4 regions of the Paenibacillus sp. JT22N12 genome follow, and region 3 is predicted to be linked to each of the others. Evidence: riboswitches for the same ligand, from Rfam matches in the RefSeq annotation. Region 3 holds a riboswitch; each other region holds the start of a gene.
The links. Region 3 has a riboswitch for cyclic di-AMP ahead of AC0YOA_RS05850 (3D domain-containing protein). Riboswitches for the same ligand answer to the same signal wherever they lie in the genome.

Region 1 (3,705 bases), on a different contig from region 3:
TCATACCGCTGTGGTTCGGTCAGGGACTTGCCAGCGGGATTGTATTCGGGATTATTGTCGGCTTCGGACTGGCAGGGTTTCTGGTTACTCCGCCTGTGCTGAACAGCCGCATCATCGATCTGGATACGGCCAGGACCGGCCAGCGCAGGGAAGGCGTGTATACGGCTGTCAGCGGATTCATCACCCGCTCCAGCGGTCTGATCTCGGCCTTGGCGTTCTGGACCATCGGCATGTTCTTTGGTTATGTAAGCGGCGACGAACCCGGACCGAATCCTGATTTGACCTTTCGCGTCCTGGTCTGTGTTGTCCCCTTTTGTTTACTGAGCGTTTCCTTGATTCTCTCGTTTTTTCTGAAGCCATTTCCGAAAAGTCAGGATTGAATAAAGCATTGGAGGTGCAGCAGATGGAGAAATATTTAATTTTGAATGCGGATGATTTTGGGCAGAGCGAGGCCGCCAATCAAGCTATTATGCATTTGCTGGAGGAGCGGAAGGTATCATCGGCAACGATTATGCCGCCTGCCTCGGCCTTTGAGCAGGCGGCATCGTGGTGCCGTAAGCAGAAGGCAGGGAATATCGGGCTGCATCTGACGCTAACAAGCGAGATCGCCGCTTTGCCCTGGAAAAGCCTGACCGGCGATCCGTCGCTGGAGGGCCCGGACGGGCGCATGCACGCCACCATCGAAGCCTTCGAACGGCAGTCCGATCCGAAGGCGGTTGTACGGGAAATGCAGGCGCAGTTCGAGGCGGTGAAGCAGGCAGGTCTGACGGTCTCCCATGCGGATAATCATATGGGAAGTCTCTATGGGCTGGCGACAGGCAGAAGCTATCTGCCGCAGGTGCTGTGGCAGTGCTCCCGGCGCGGCCTGCCATTCCGTCTGTTCCGCTGGATCGATCCCCGGGACAAGTTTCTGGCGTCTATTCGGGGGGCGGAGCAGGCGCTGCGCAAGGTGGTCCATCTTGCGGATACGCTCGGCGTGCCGATACCGGATTATCTGCTGAGCCATACGTATGGCGTGGAAGAAGGGGAAACCTATGAGAGCTTCAAGCAAATGATGCTGGCAAAGCTCTACGATCTTCCCGAGGGAATCTGCGAGACTTATATTCATCCGGCAGCCGAGGACGAGCGTATGAGCGCCCTTGTTCCATCCTGGGAGAAGCGGGTATGGGAATACAAGCTGATGCAGGGTGATGATTTCGCTTATGCGCTGAGGGATGCCAAGGTTGCCCTGGCGACTTACGATGATGTGCGCAAGTACAGAAAAAAGCCAAGGCTCAAATCCGCGGCTGTGCTGTTGAGATCGCTTTTGACCAGACAAAAATAATGGGCAGGAAACATAATAGGTCATAAATGAAGATATCCTGCGAAAAAGGTTGGTAGGAAGAGGATAGGATCTATGTAAGCGTTTATATCGCTATATAGGGTAATGAGCTAAAATATTCTCCAGTTTCCGTTGCTGTACAACAAATAAGTGAAGGAGTAATATTCAGTAAGTGAAGCAGCAAGTCGTGGAAAAGAGTTTCAATTTCATAAAAATCCTTAATCGCTGAGTTCTGAAACAGAAACGGGGGAACCATGGAGGCAGATGCAGTTGATCTGGTCTCAGGGGTGAATCACCTGGCGCAAGCCAAGGTGTAGGGCGACTCTCGCGCCCGAATCCGACAGCTAACCTCGTAAGCGTACGGAAGAGGAATTATCGTTGTTTTAACCATGTTCAATTATGGATAAAGCCGGGAAAGCTCCTAACTTTCTGCGGCTTTTTTTATGCTTGAAATAAGGGATAGGATCATTTGCTTCACAACAAAATGCAGCTAAAAGGGGAAGTCACAGTGGTAGGCAGATTCAAACGGTTATTAATCGGACGTCCAATGAAAAGTGCGGAAATTGAAGGGGAAAAGCTGACCAAACTTAAAGCGCTTGCGGTATTGTCCTCGGATGCGCTCTCTTCAGTCGCTTACGGGACGGAACAAATTCTGATCGTTCTGATGGCTGCGGGCTTCGCGGCGGTATGGTATTCCATCCCCATCTCGCTTGCTGTGCTGGGTCTTCTCCTGATTCTGATTTTGTCTTACAGGCAAACGATCTTCGCTTATCCCGCCGGAGGCGGGGCTTATGTAGTAGCCAAGGACAATCTGGGCGTCCGCACCGGACTGCTGGCCGGAGGCTCGCTGCTTGTCGATTACATTCTTACTGTCGCCGTCAGCACATCCGCCGGGACTGATGCCATTACATCGGCTTTTCCGTCCCTGCATGATCACCGCGTACTGATTGCACTCATCATGATTTTGTTCTTGACCATTATCAGCCTGCGCGGAATTACGGAATCCGCGTCCGTGCTTGCCATGCCCGTTTATTTGTTTGTCTTCGCGATTTTCGCACTCATTATTTCGGGAATCATCAAGTATGCGCTCGGAGGCGTTGACGCGCATCCTCCGGAAATCGGCGCCGCTGTATCGAATATCAGTCTTTTCCTGCTTCTGAAGGCCTTCAGCTCCGGCTGTTCCGCGCTCACCGGCGTGGAGGCGGTGTCCAACGCCATACCGAACTTCAAGCAGCCAGCCAATCGCAATGCCGCCGCCACACTGATCATGATGGGCGCCATTCTGGGCGCCATGTTTGTGGGAATCAGCCTTCTCGCCTACTGGTACGGCATTACGCCGAATCCGAAGGAAACCGTAGTCTCCCAGATCGCCGATTCCACCTTCGGCAGAGGCGTGATTTATTATATCATCCAGGGAGTCACTGCCCTGATTCTGTTTCTGGCAGCCAATACAGCCTACTCGGCCTTTCCCCTTCTGGCGTTCATGCTGGCCAAAGATAAATATATGCCGAATGTGTTTATGGTGCGCGGCGACCGTCTCGGCTTTTCCAATGGCATTATTATTCTGGGCATCTTGTCCGCTTTGCTCGTGGTACTTTTCCATGGGGATACGGAGAGCCTCATTCCCCTGTATGCGGTAGGCGTCTTTATTCCCTTTACGTTATCCCAGCTGGGGATGATGGTGAGGTGGATTAGGCTGAAGCCTGCCAACTGGATCATAAAATTAATCATCAATACAATTGGCATGCTCACCACTCTGGTCATTACGCTGATTTTTATCTTCACCAAGTTCGGTCATGTCTGGATGGTCTTTCTCTTCCTGCCTGTTGTGATCTGGATCTTTCTGAGCATCAACAAGCATTACCGCAATACGGCGGATCAATTGCGGATCAATATGGAAGCGGACAAACCGGTTATTAAAGGAAGCACCATTGTGGTTCCGGTAGCGGGCATAACGCGCGTTGTCATGCAGTCGCTGAGCTATGCCAAGTCGCTGACGGAGAATGTGGTCGCCGTTTATGTGGGATTTGATGATGAAGATATTGAACGGATGGAGAAAAAATGGGAGGAATGGAATCCCGGCGTCCGTCTCATCGTGCTTCGGTCCAGCTATCGCAGCGTGATCAGGCCGCTCATGAAATTCATTGATACGGTCGAGTGGAAAAGCGCGGAAACCGATCATATTACCATTCTCATTCCCCAGTTCATAACCAGGCACTGGTGGCAGTATATTCTTCACAACCAGACAGGCTTGATGCTGCATGCTTTTTTGTTTGCCCAGAAGGACGTAGTTATCACGACAGTCCCCTATCATCTGAATCGGTAAGCTAACCCGCCATGTGCATGGTTTTGGAATATCGATGCAGCTGATAGAATAGCAGCTC
Region 2 (3,705 bases), on a different contig from region 3:
CGCTTGAGGACGTATCCCCGGTCCGCACGGCTGAGCGTACTCCCGGCCAAGCAAGGGTCTCCGCCCTTTGATGCTCTTCATGGAAACGTTCAATAGCTTCCATGAAGCCGATGATATGGTACTGAATATCGTTATTAAGCGCCTTCAAGGGCGTAATATAGAGTGTGCGTACACCTGGCTTCCAGCTGCTGCCCGGGGCCGTGGCGGCGATTTTGCCCACTGCGATTCCGTTCAGGCAGGGCAGCAGCGCCGCAAGTGTTTTACCGGAGCCGGTCGGTGCTGCGATGAGCGTATGACGATTTTCCATGATTGAAGCCCACGCGTCCAGCTGAATATCGGTCGGCTCGCCGAAGGCCTGCCGGAACCACCCCGCAAGAGTCGGATGAAACACCTGCAGCGCAGGGGAAAGCTCTGTCATCACCTAACAGCTCCTTTCATTCATACATCAAGGTTGGGATTGTGGTTATATTATACCCATTTTCCCTCTGATTGCGAGATTCGCCGGCACCCTCCGCACTTCGCCCGGGTCTATAGGGTCCATTTTGATGGCATCCAGCATGCGCTGGACTGTTTGAATACCGGAACATACGGGGTATATATAGGTGCCGCTTCTTATTTCATACACCCAAATGAAAAAGCAAAAACCGCAGCTGCTTGTCCAATCGGACAAGCAGCTGCGGCTATGCATCAGCATTCGTTAGCGAATGCTTATCGACACTGATCAACCAGCGTCTTCGCTGTCAACCAATTCATCAGAAGGTTCGTCAGCGTATTTCTCGAATGTCTCAGGGCTCATTACGCGGCGGGCAGTAACATAGCGTTTAACGTAGTAAGAGTCACTGAGGCTGCTAATGGTAACGCCCTTGCTGGAGGAGGAATGAGCAAACTTGCCGTCTCCAACATAAATGCCGACGTGCGAAATGCCGCGACCATTCGTATTAAAGAATACGAGATCACCAGCAATCAAGTCGTCCTTGACTACTTTCTTGCCCAGCTTGGACTGAGCGGAGGATGAATGCGAGATCGAGACGCCGAGTTTGTCAAACACGTACATCGTAAATCCGGAGCAGTCAAATCCTTTGTTAGTCGTCCCTGCCGTGCGGTAAGGAGTGCCGATCACATCACTGATAACGCCGTCCATTTTGGAGTCTGCTAGTGCGCTCCCAACTTGGAATAAGAGTACCAATGCTAGACCGATGAGTAGTGCAGAAACTTTTTTCAAAAAATGTGACCCCTTCCGGTTGCCTGCGAGGTTAGCTGTGGGGTTCGGTTGAAGGCTCCCTATGATACCCTCTGACATTCGTTGCAGCGAATGTCGGGATCAATTCACCCAAGATGGTTCCCCCGCTTCTCATCCAAGAGAATTCGGCAATTTTTTCATGCTGGCATACTAATTCTGTTTTTTTAGCGAATCTCCTTCCAAATTCACAATTTGTTCACAAATTAGAATTATTAGAGTGAAACTTTTTGACAACTCGTCTCGTTATCTTATTGCAAAAAATGCGAAAGGTCCTTCCGGCATTTGCAGGAGCCTTTTTTTTGTGGTCTAAACTTGAGTCTCAAGTCCAGGCAGGGAGATGAACGCTTCCGGTTTCACCCGCATTATCGACAATATCTGACTGCGCCTGTTTCTCTAATTCGCCTTTCAGATGTCATATTTTCAAAACAAAGAGGGACCAACCGCATCATAACGGCTGATCCCTCTTTGATATTATAGATTCTTGCCGGCAGCTGAACCGACTTCTGCCTGCTTACTGTTTCACTAATAAGAGCGGTGGTCAGGTCTGCTTGGAATGCCATACTTCATATTGCGAGGCTACCGTCCAAACCTTCATAACCGTACGAATCAGATGATAGCTTTGGTGCAAAATGAGTGCAATCAATCCGGCCCAGAGCATGGAGGCCGAGGCCATAGTCAGACTGAGCGCCATTCCAATGGCCCACATTAGCAGCGAGATGCCGGCCAGCGGAATAAGATGCCGCACCCCGCCCCAGAATGAGCGAAGCGCGCCGTTTCCGGACACAACGCCGAACTGCATGGCGAGGAAGAGCAGGTGGAGCAGTGCCGCCCACACCAGCCAACCGCCGGCCCAGGGCCCGATCTTGTTGGCGATGTCCGCCAGACTGCCGCTGCTGAGCAGGGCATCAAGCGCTTTGGGCAGCAGCCACACGCCCGGAGCCAGCGTCAAGGCCGTTTCGATGCCGTATAGCAGTGCAATCGGCTTCCACGCCGTGCGGATTCCTTTGATAAATCTTGTGCCGTTCTCATCCTGGGCATGATGCAGGGAATGGAACAGCCCGGCGTTCAGGAACGGGGTCAGGAGCATGCGCCCGAGCAGCAGACTTGCGAAGAGCCAGATATAGGGACGAATGAGATCGGTCTTGAGCAGCTGGAACTGCGCCTCCGTCAGGAAAAGCGCCACAGCTCCGTCCGAGGGTGCGCTGTCCGGGTAACGCTTCAGCAGCGGGACCATAATTCCTTCAACCGCACGGTAGAGGAAGAAGCCCCACAGCAGCTCATACAGGAACAACATAATAATGATGTAAAAATGCTTCATCGTCAGATGCCAGCCTTGCTTCACATGATGGTTCATGCAAGCCTTCACCTCCTTTTTTCTCCATTTGTGCGATGGGTACCTGCCGGCCCCAGGTCGCCAGGCTACCAGGCAAGGGAAGTGAAGATCCCCTCCAGCAGCTTGGCGACGCCAATGCTCCAGCGCGTTTGTACCTTCTCCGGAAGCTCGGCTTTCATGAAATTGTTAATATGCTTGTTGTCGAGCACGTTCTCATTCTGCGGATCAATCGCTGCCCAAAGCAAAGGAGAGGAATGCACCAGCTTATATTGAATGTGCATCTGCGCCGCATCCCAAACCTTCGGCAGGGTCGTCCCGTCGGCAAACTGGAAAACAATCGGGACAGGTCCGTAGCTCCCGCCATTCTTGCGGATCAGCACGGTTGACTCATACTTCACAGTGCCGTTTTCCTTCACAGGCTTGACCGCAATCGATTCAACCGAATAGTCGGACATCTGATTGCCGTAGACAAACTGGCTGAAATAATCGTTCCACTTGGTCTTGGTGACCTGCTCCACAACATGCTGGAAATCCGCCGTGGACGGATGCTTGAACTTGTATTTCTGGAAGTACGTCCGCATGATCTTGCTCATGATCTTCGGACCGACCTGTTTCTCGATGCCGAACAGGACGAGCTTGGCCCGCATGTACACATTTTCCGCATAATGATTATGGCTGTGGTAGGACCAGGAAAGCTGCTTGAGCGGTGCGGGATCGGTCATGTAGCTGGCTTCTACAGGAAGATTGGGAGCTACGCCGTATTCGCTCTCCATCACCTTGTCCTCAGAGTAGGAGGTGAAGCCTTCATCCAGCCAGGCTTCTTCGAACTCATTGGAGGCGACCATGCCGTACCAATATTGATGGCCGATCTCGTGAACGACGGTGCGCTCCAGATCGTAGCCGGGATTGTCCGTCTCGGCGGCGAATGAAGTGATCAAGGTCGGATATTCCATTCCTCCCGCCCCGTTGCCGCCTTTGGGGGGGACGACAATCGAGAGTGTGGAATAGGGATAAGCCCCGTACCACTGGGAATACTTGGCCAACGCTGATTTGGCGGCATGCATGTAGCGGTCCTTGAATTTGGCATGCAGCGGGTCGAGGTACAGCTTGATGCGGACACCGGGGACATTGT
Region 3 (3,705 bases):
GTTTCGTGATTTGACGGAGCGCAAAAGAGAGGAAGAAGCGATTATCCGGTCAGAGAAGCTGTCGGTAGCAGGTCAGATGGCGGCGGGAATCGCTCACGAAATCCGAAACCCTTTAACCTCCTTAAAGGGTTTTACGCAGTTTCTAAAAACAAAGGTAAGCGACCATCATGAATATTTCAATATTATGCTTGCGGAGCTGGACCGGATCAATACAATCGTGCAGGAATTTATGGCGCTGGCCAAGCCCCAGGTCAAGCAGTTCAGCCAGCATAATCTGGCCTCCATATTGGAGAATGTGATTACGCTGCTGGAAACGCAGGCGATTATGAACAATGTCGAGATGAAAAAGGATTTTGCCGCGAAGATGCCGACGGTATATTGCGATGAGAATCAGCTCAAGCAGGTATTTATCAATTTGATGAAAAATGCCATAGAGGCGATGCCAAGCGGAGGAGATTTATCCATTACCCTGAAGGAGGGGGACGCGGGTATGCTCATTGTCCGCATTCAAGATCAAGGGGTGGGAATCCCCAAGGATAAGCTTGAGCGTCTAGGCAGCCCCTTCTACTCGACCAAAAGCTCCGGTACCGGGCTTGGACTCATGATTTGCTTGCGCATTATTGAAGCCCACCGCGGTACGCTGAAATTTGAAAGCGAGGAAAGCAGCGGTACAACCGTCACAGTTGAGCTGTCTGCCTTTGAATGGGAGACAGAGGGATAAACGAATGGCGTTCATCCCGTTATTGTTCGCGGCTGGACCTATTTACCAGTGTATTTGGGGGATAGAATTATGGTATCCTTTAACGCGAGCCGAAACTTATCGTACGGGGGATCTTTATGAGGCAGCAAACAGATGCTTTCAGCAAGCAATAATCTGTTTCCTGCCTCGCGGAATATTATCCGAGCCAGTCGAAATGGCAGGGTGAAAATCCGCTGGGGGTGAATCGCTTTGGAGCGGGCATATCCGCTTTGGCGTAGGGTTGAACTCCTCAATCCGAATCCGACAACTAACCTCGCAGGCCGCATGCACAAACAGGCATACTTAACCAATCGGAAGAGAGGCTGCCTTGTTTGAGCGATGACGGAGTTTGAAGACAGTTCTGTATCAGAACATGCCTATAAACCCGTAAATAAAAGGAGGACATTTGTTTTGGTAAATGCAAAATGGAAAAAAGGCGCGGCAGCAGCTGTACTTGGATTGGCAATTCTTGCCCATGCAGGGGCGGCAAACGCTGCAGCGGTTTACAAGGCAAAACACAATGATACCTTCTGGACGTTGTCCAAGCAATTCGGTGTGCAGCTTGATCAGCTGGTGAAAGCGAATCCAGGCGTGGACCCGTCCAATATTTATGCGGGCTTGTCCATTACAGTGCCGGGATCGGCAGCGAAAAAAACGGCAGCAGCTCCGAAAACCGCGGCGGTCAAGGCGATTAAAATGGAATCCACGGCCAAAGCGCTGCCGAAAAATACCGTGACAGTCAACGGACTGGCCTACAACTATACAGATGTTGTACAAGCCAAAGCAAGCGCCTATACAGCTGATGAATCCGAGAACGGCTGGGGCCCGGTTGACTATTACGGCAACCCGCTCAAGCTGGGTACGATCGCAGTTGATCCCAACCGTATTCCGATGGGAAGCAAGGTGTATATCACCGGTTACGATCATGACGGTTTGCCTGTTGGCGGCATGATGGCCGTAGCGACAGATATGGGGAGCGGGATCAAAGGGGATCGCATTGATATCTTCGTACCGCAATCGCAGGAAAAAGCCCAGAAGTTCGGGTTTCAATATGTAAAGGTTTTTGTTCTTGGCAAATCATAATACTTCAATATAATCGATCATAAATGAGCGGCGCCCCATTGCAGGGGCGCCGCTTGGTGGTTTCAGGGCTTTACGCTTCGTGCAGCCGGCTCTCCAAGCAGCTCGGGGAGCGTAACCATTTGATAGCCTTTGCTGCGGAGCAGCTTGATCAGTTTGGGCAGCGCCTCTAATGTTCCCGATAGATCCTGACCGATGCCTCCGCCTGCATGCTGAAGAATAATGGAGCCGGGCTGCAGGGTTTTCTTGATGTTAAACAATATCGTACTGCTGTCGATGCCCCGCCAGTCGACAGAGTCGACATCCCAGTTGACGGCAATATAACCGTTTTGCTTCATCCACTCAATTTGCCCGGGCAGTACTTCCCCATAGGGCGGTCTGATTAATCTGGGACTATATCCGGCGAGCGGACGCAATATGGCGTCAGTATTGCGGATCTGCTGCTGGAAGGCAAACAGGGAAATACGCGAGAATACCGCATGGTTATAGGAATGGTTGCCGATTACATGCCCTTCCCTGCCAATGCGCCTGACTATGGACGGATAAGAAGCGGCGCGCGATCCGACTACAAAAAAAGTCGCCCTGACTTTATGGCGGGCCAATATATCAAGCACCTTGGACGTGTAGCGGGGATCAGGCACATCGTCAAAGGTAAGCGCAACCTTCCTCTCCTTGCGCGGGCCGCCAATAACGAAGGTCCCGGGATAACGCTGCTGCAGATCTACCCAGGATGTGGCGTCACGGCGCGAAACTTTCTTTTTCTTCTGCTGGCCTGTCTCTCTGCTCTGGAAGGAAGGCTCGCTGAAGCCGGGTATGTTAAGCGGCAGGATGCCGGGCTCGTCCTGAAGTTGAATATGTAAGGAAGCTGGGAGCTTATCAAGCGGAGCAGCATGAAGTCTCCGCACCGGATCAAGTAAGCCGGAGATTATCATGACTGCGAGGAGGATAAGAACAGTTTTTCGTATCAAGCGAACGCAATGATTATTCCGCAGCATGTAAACCCTCCATATTTTGATAAATGACAAGCCTTTCTTTCTTGCGCTTTATTCATTGTGCCCCTCTGTTTTCCGATCATGCATGCGAAGCAGCGGATAACCGTCGATGACATGAAGCGAAGCTGCCTGCAGCGTTGACGGCAAGGTCCGTTCCGGGGCAGCTTTCTGCAAAAATAACTTTACAGATGAAGAATAAAACCGCTAACATGGAAAGTAATCACAACAGCAAAGGAGTTAGAGAAATGCCTACAATTGATAAGCCGCTTGCCGAATTGCAAGCGTATACAGGAAGAAATCCACGGCCTGCCGATTTTGATGATTATTGGGACAGGGCCCTTAATGAAATGCGTCAGACCGAACCGCAGATCGAGCTTGTTCCAAGCTCCTTCCAGACACCTGCTGCGGAATGCTTCGATCTTTATTTTACGGGTGTGCGGGGAGCGCGGATTCATGTTAAATATGCCCGTCCCCGTCACGCGGACATGCCCCGGCCGGCGGTTTTGCATTTTCACGGATATTCCGGGAATGTAGGCGATTGGCATGAGCGTCTCGGTTATGTCTCGCTGGGATTCTCGGTATTTGCCATGGACTGCAGAGGACAGGGCGGACTTTCACAGGATGTCGGCGGTGTGACCGGCAATACGCATCACGGCCATATTATCCGCGGCTTGGATGATCAGCCGGATAATCTGCTGTTCCGGCATATCTTTCTGGACACGGCGCAGCTGGCTTCCATTGTCATGCAGATGCCCAATGTGGACCCGGAGCAGGTATTCGCAACAGGCTGGTCGCAGGGAGGCGGTCTGACCATTGCCTGCGCTTCGCTGGAGCCGCGTATACGCAAGCTGGCGCCGGTCTATCCATTCCTGAGCGATTACAGGCGCGTATGGG
Region 4 (3,705 bases), on a different contig from region 3:
CATATCGCCGATTCCGTTCGGATTTAGCGGCAGCCCGCTCTGCACCCGAAGCAGCACATAGCTGATGGCTACGAATATGAAGTTGATGGTAACAAAGCTGATGGCGTACTTCTTCCAGCTCATCCCTGCCCTGTTCTTCAGCCCCATGATCATAAAAATCACTTTCTCCACCGGACCGAACACCTTGTCTGTGCGGTTAGGTTCATTCGAGAATACATGATACAAATAATTCCCGAGCGGTTTGGCGATCAGCATCAGAACGCCGATCACAATAATAATTTGCAATATGTCCATAGCCGTTCCTCCTTGGGGCTTAATCGACTCTCAAGCTCATTTAAAATTTCTCCGGATGAAGCAGGGCATACACCAGGTAGATCAGCAACGCGCCTGTAAAAATCAATACCAGCGTCATAAGCGTTCTCCCTCCGTCTCGTCGATCGATTTGTCGCACCAGACCAAGAATCCAGCGATAACAAGGAAAGAGGCGATCAAAGTCAAAATCATCCATACATCCAACATAACAGCACTCCCTTTATGGTTGATCATTCAGGCGGCTGAGCAAGAACCCGACATCTCCGGATTGCGTGCGCACAATATAGGCAGCCCCGAGCTTTTTATAAATAACCTCGGGATGCCATACCGTCGTAATAACGGTAATCTCCTGGCAGGACCAGTTGGCCATGAGCTGCAGATACTGACAGCTGAGCGGCAGGCTCGACTCAAAAATATAAACGCGTCCGATCGAAAATTGGGGAGCCGCTCCCGCTTTGCTGCGGGTCGTGTTCACTCGGATAATTTCATTAACGCCCAGTTCCCGCAGCAGCTTTTCTTCCCTCCTATTATTCGTGAGGGCAACCACAGGCTGCTGTTTGTAGAGCAGCAGCCGTACGAATTTTCTCCCTGCCTCAGTCGATGCAGCCACCAATATGGGCCGTTGTTCCATACTTTTCTCCTCCAAATTCAGGGAAGAAGGCAACAAAAAAGAAGCCTTAGGAAAAGAGTAACCTTTACCTGCGGCTTCTTTGACCATGACAAACGTCCTGATCGCTCGCGATAAGTGTTGCCTCTCCCGGTACGCTTACGAGGTTAGCTGTCGGATTCGGGCATGAGAGTAGCCCTACGCCCGGCATTTTGGAATGCCGGATGATTCACCCCGTGACCGTCGCCTTCGTCCCGATGGACGAGGACGGTCGTTGGTTCCCCCGTTACTGCAGCTGCTGCGCAATATTCAGCGAATGAAACAAAACAAGATTTATACAAAAATCTATACAACAAAAAACCGCAGAGGCACGTGACGCTCTGCGGTCGAATTTAATCGATCACTTCGTTCACCATTCCTCTCTCCACCTGCGCTTACGAGGTTAGCTGTCGGATTCGGGCGGTGAGAGTCGCCCTACGCTGCATGAGTTTCATGACACTCCTGCAACGATTCACCCCTGCGCTGTACGATCCGACTCTCACATCGGATACCAACAACGCCTCTATGGTTCCCCCGCTTTCCACCCGAAGGCGGAAACTCAGCGATCAAAAAAATGGATATATGCTGTTAAGCACGATATGAATCATACTCCCAGCCGTACGGCGTGTAAAGCATGTCCAGAACAGCTATGGGCACAAATAACGCCGCTGGACATATTTTCAAGCGCTTTCAGAGGATCAATGCTTCTTTATGCTCTGTATATCGCGGTATTTCGCCGTTTTTCTTTATCTCCGCTTAAAATGAAACCCGGCCCTTCGGTAGCTTATATGAAGAATGGAGCAGCGTATTAGCAACATGAAGAGGGAACGAGCAATTGCGCAAAATGACTGGTTTTAGCCGCTTATTTTCACTTTAAATGAAAAATATGGCGTTATGAAGTGTTTATCAGGCTGCGGATCGTTTTACAGAAGAAAAGGAACGGAATATGATAAATGGCAAGCCTGATTACGGCTATCATTTATTCGCTGAGTGCTTCCAAAGGAAGCAGCGGGGGAACCATGTGAGCGTCTGGGACTTCTGGCGTTCAAGGGGTGAATCCGGATGCCTGACGGCTCTGGAAGGGCGGCTCTCTCGTCCGAATCCGACAGCTAACCTCGTAAGCGAAAAAAGGGAGAGAATTTAAAGATGTCTGTTCAAACCGTTGACCCACTGCCCAAAGCTGACCCGCTGCCTGAACCGGAACTCCGCCTGCAGATCGTTCAAGTCAAAAGGATGGAACTGTTTATTGTGGCCCTCAATGAAAACAAAATGACCCGTTATCAGGTCATCCTGTTTCTGACCACAAACGCCGGACAGGCATGGAGCGATATGGTGCTGGAAAATTGGCAAAAGCCCGCGGACTGGATTACATGGTCCAACCGTTTCCGGGACATTCTGGATTCCAGGGAGCCTCATAATCTCGGTTGGTTATTGCAGCATTATCATGAAGATACCATTCAAAGTGTACTGGTCTCCTCAGCTCTGGAGCAGTTGAAAGGCAATCCCGGTCATAATCAGTCAGCGATAAAAACCGTATTGTTTGACCGTGCATCTTCTTATATTAGTTTGTTCTAGCATTCAAACCTCTTTTTATATTGTAGGGAAGCCCGGAGAGTTTCTGTGCTCTTCGGGCTTATTTTCTATGCCCTAAGGTCAGAGGATTCCTAAGGAGTATGGACCGGGCCGCTTGTCGATCAAGCCATCCAGAATAACGTGTACAAAAACACATAATTATGGCGTACAGCAGCATAATAAATCGTATAAATAACTCCCGTGCGGATAAAATCAAAAAAAAGCATCGTCCGCCCTAACAAGCAGCAGCGATACTTTAAATGAATTAGAACAATATAATTCCGGCGGCCCCGGCAGCCAAGATGACCATAATGGGATGGAGTTTATATTTCAGTAGGAGATATAAGCATCCGGCGCAGATCAGGAGCGTGCAGACCGTCACCCAGGTGAAGCCCGTCTCGCCGTCCGGAAACCCGAAATGGATGGCAGCGAATACTATCAATCCCGTAATAACGGGCCGTAATCCATAAAATGAGGATTTTACCCACTGATTATGCTGCAGCCGGAAGAAAAAAGCCGCCATCAGCACAACCACGGTGAGAGACGGAAGCACCATCCCCAAAGTAGAGGCGACGGCTCCCAGGATGCCGGCTGATTTGTAGCCGATCAAGGTGGCCGTGTTGGTAGCAATCGGACCGGGCGCCATGCCCGCCAGCGACACGGCTTGCTGAAAATCGCCGCCCGTCATCCACTGATGAGCCGATACCTCGAATTGAATCATGGGGATCACCGCGTAACCGCCGCCGAAGGAAACCAGACCTATTTTCAAAAATGTGATAAACAGCCCCCAAATCATTCCTTCATCCCTCCCTTCTAAACCATGTCGCTCTTAGATGTAATATTCAAGGTAAACCGGCTCCGGCTTCTGAGCTTCCGAGGACGTTTTCTCCGTATTCGTCTTAAGTCCCATCAATCTCTTCATCTGTATAAGCACAATCCCTCCCAGCAGTCCGCAAACAATGATATACAAGGGATTGATATTCGCGAACAGAAACATAAGTGCAGCAATCGATACGAATGCCGTCGCAGCGTCAAAAACGGATGTTTTGAGCATTCTGTAGGCGGCCATGAGGATGAGCGCGACGACGGCGCCATGTATTCCCTTCAAAGCCGCCTCGACCTTCGGATTATCGTTAAAATATAAATAGAACAGGCTGAGTATAATAACGATCAGA

Region 1: another riboswitch for cyclic di-AMP. It lies ahead of AC0YOA_RS35250 (APC family permease); the one in region 3 lies ahead of AC0YOA_RS05850 (3D domain-containing protein).
Region 2: another riboswitch for cyclic di-AMP. It lies ahead of AC0YOA_RS33430 (C40 family peptidase); the one in region 3 lies ahead of AC0YOA_RS05850 (3D domain-containing protein).
Region 4: another riboswitch for cyclic di-AMP. It lies ahead of AC0YOA_RS19890 (hypothetical protein); the one in region 3 lies ahead of AC0YOA_RS05850 (3D domain-containing protein).

Annotation. Positions count from the first base shown of each region.
Region 1 covers NZ_JBWDNU010000019.1:61,542-65,246, reverse strand. The annotation lists gene AC0YOA_RS35260 (MFS transporter) at 1-380, shown strand, start outside; gene AC0YOA_RS35255 (polysaccharide deacetylase family protein) at 404-1,324, shown strand; cyclic di-AMP (ydaO/yuaA leader) riboswitch at 1,535-1,695, shown strand; gene AC0YOA_RS35250 (APC family permease) at 1,830-3,647, shown strand.
Region 2 covers NZ_JBWDNU010000016.1:53,725-57,429, reverse strand. The annotation lists gene AC0YOA_RS33435 (DEAD/DEAH box helicase) at 1-418, opposite strand, end outside; gene AC0YOA_RS33430 (C40 family peptidase) at 722-1,222, opposite strand; cyclic di-AMP (ydaO/yuaA leader) riboswitch at 1,228-1,381, opposite strand; gene AC0YOA_RS33425 (hypothetical protein) at 1,779-2,594, opposite strand; gene AC0YOA_RS33420 (M1 family metallopeptidase) at 2,660-3,705, opposite strand, start outside.
Region 3 covers NZ_JBWDNU010000002.1:51,705-55,409, forward strand. The annotation lists gene AC0YOA_RS05845 (PAS domain S-box protein) at 1-721, shown strand, start outside; cyclic di-AMP (ydaO/yuaA leader) riboswitch at 799-1,037, shown strand; gene AC0YOA_RS05850 (3D domain-containing protein) at 1,151-1,822, shown strand; gene AC0YOA_RS05855 (polysaccharide deacetylase family protein) at 1,885-2,814, opposite strand; gene AC0YOA_RS05860 (acetylxylan esterase) at 3,057-3,705, shown strand, end outside.
Region 4 covers NZ_JBWDNU010000005.1:122,191-125,895, forward strand. The annotation lists gene kdpA (potassium-transporting ATPase subunit KdpA) at 1-294, opposite strand, end outside; gene kdpF (K(+)-transporting ATPase subunit F) at 335-412, opposite strand; gene AC0YOA_RS19885 (hypothetical protein) at 533-943, opposite strand; cyclic di-AMP (ydaO/yuaA leader) riboswitch at 1,060-1,244, opposite strand; cyclic di-AMP (ydaO/yuaA leader) riboswitch at 1,336-1,533, opposite strand; cyclic di-AMP (ydaO/yuaA leader) riboswitch at 1,933-2,097, shown strand; gene AC0YOA_RS19890 (hypothetical protein) at 2,105-2,533, shown strand; gene AC0YOA_RS19895 (chromate transporter) at 2,796-3,326, opposite strand; gene AC0YOA_RS19900 (chromate transporter) at 3,360-3,705, opposite strand, start outside.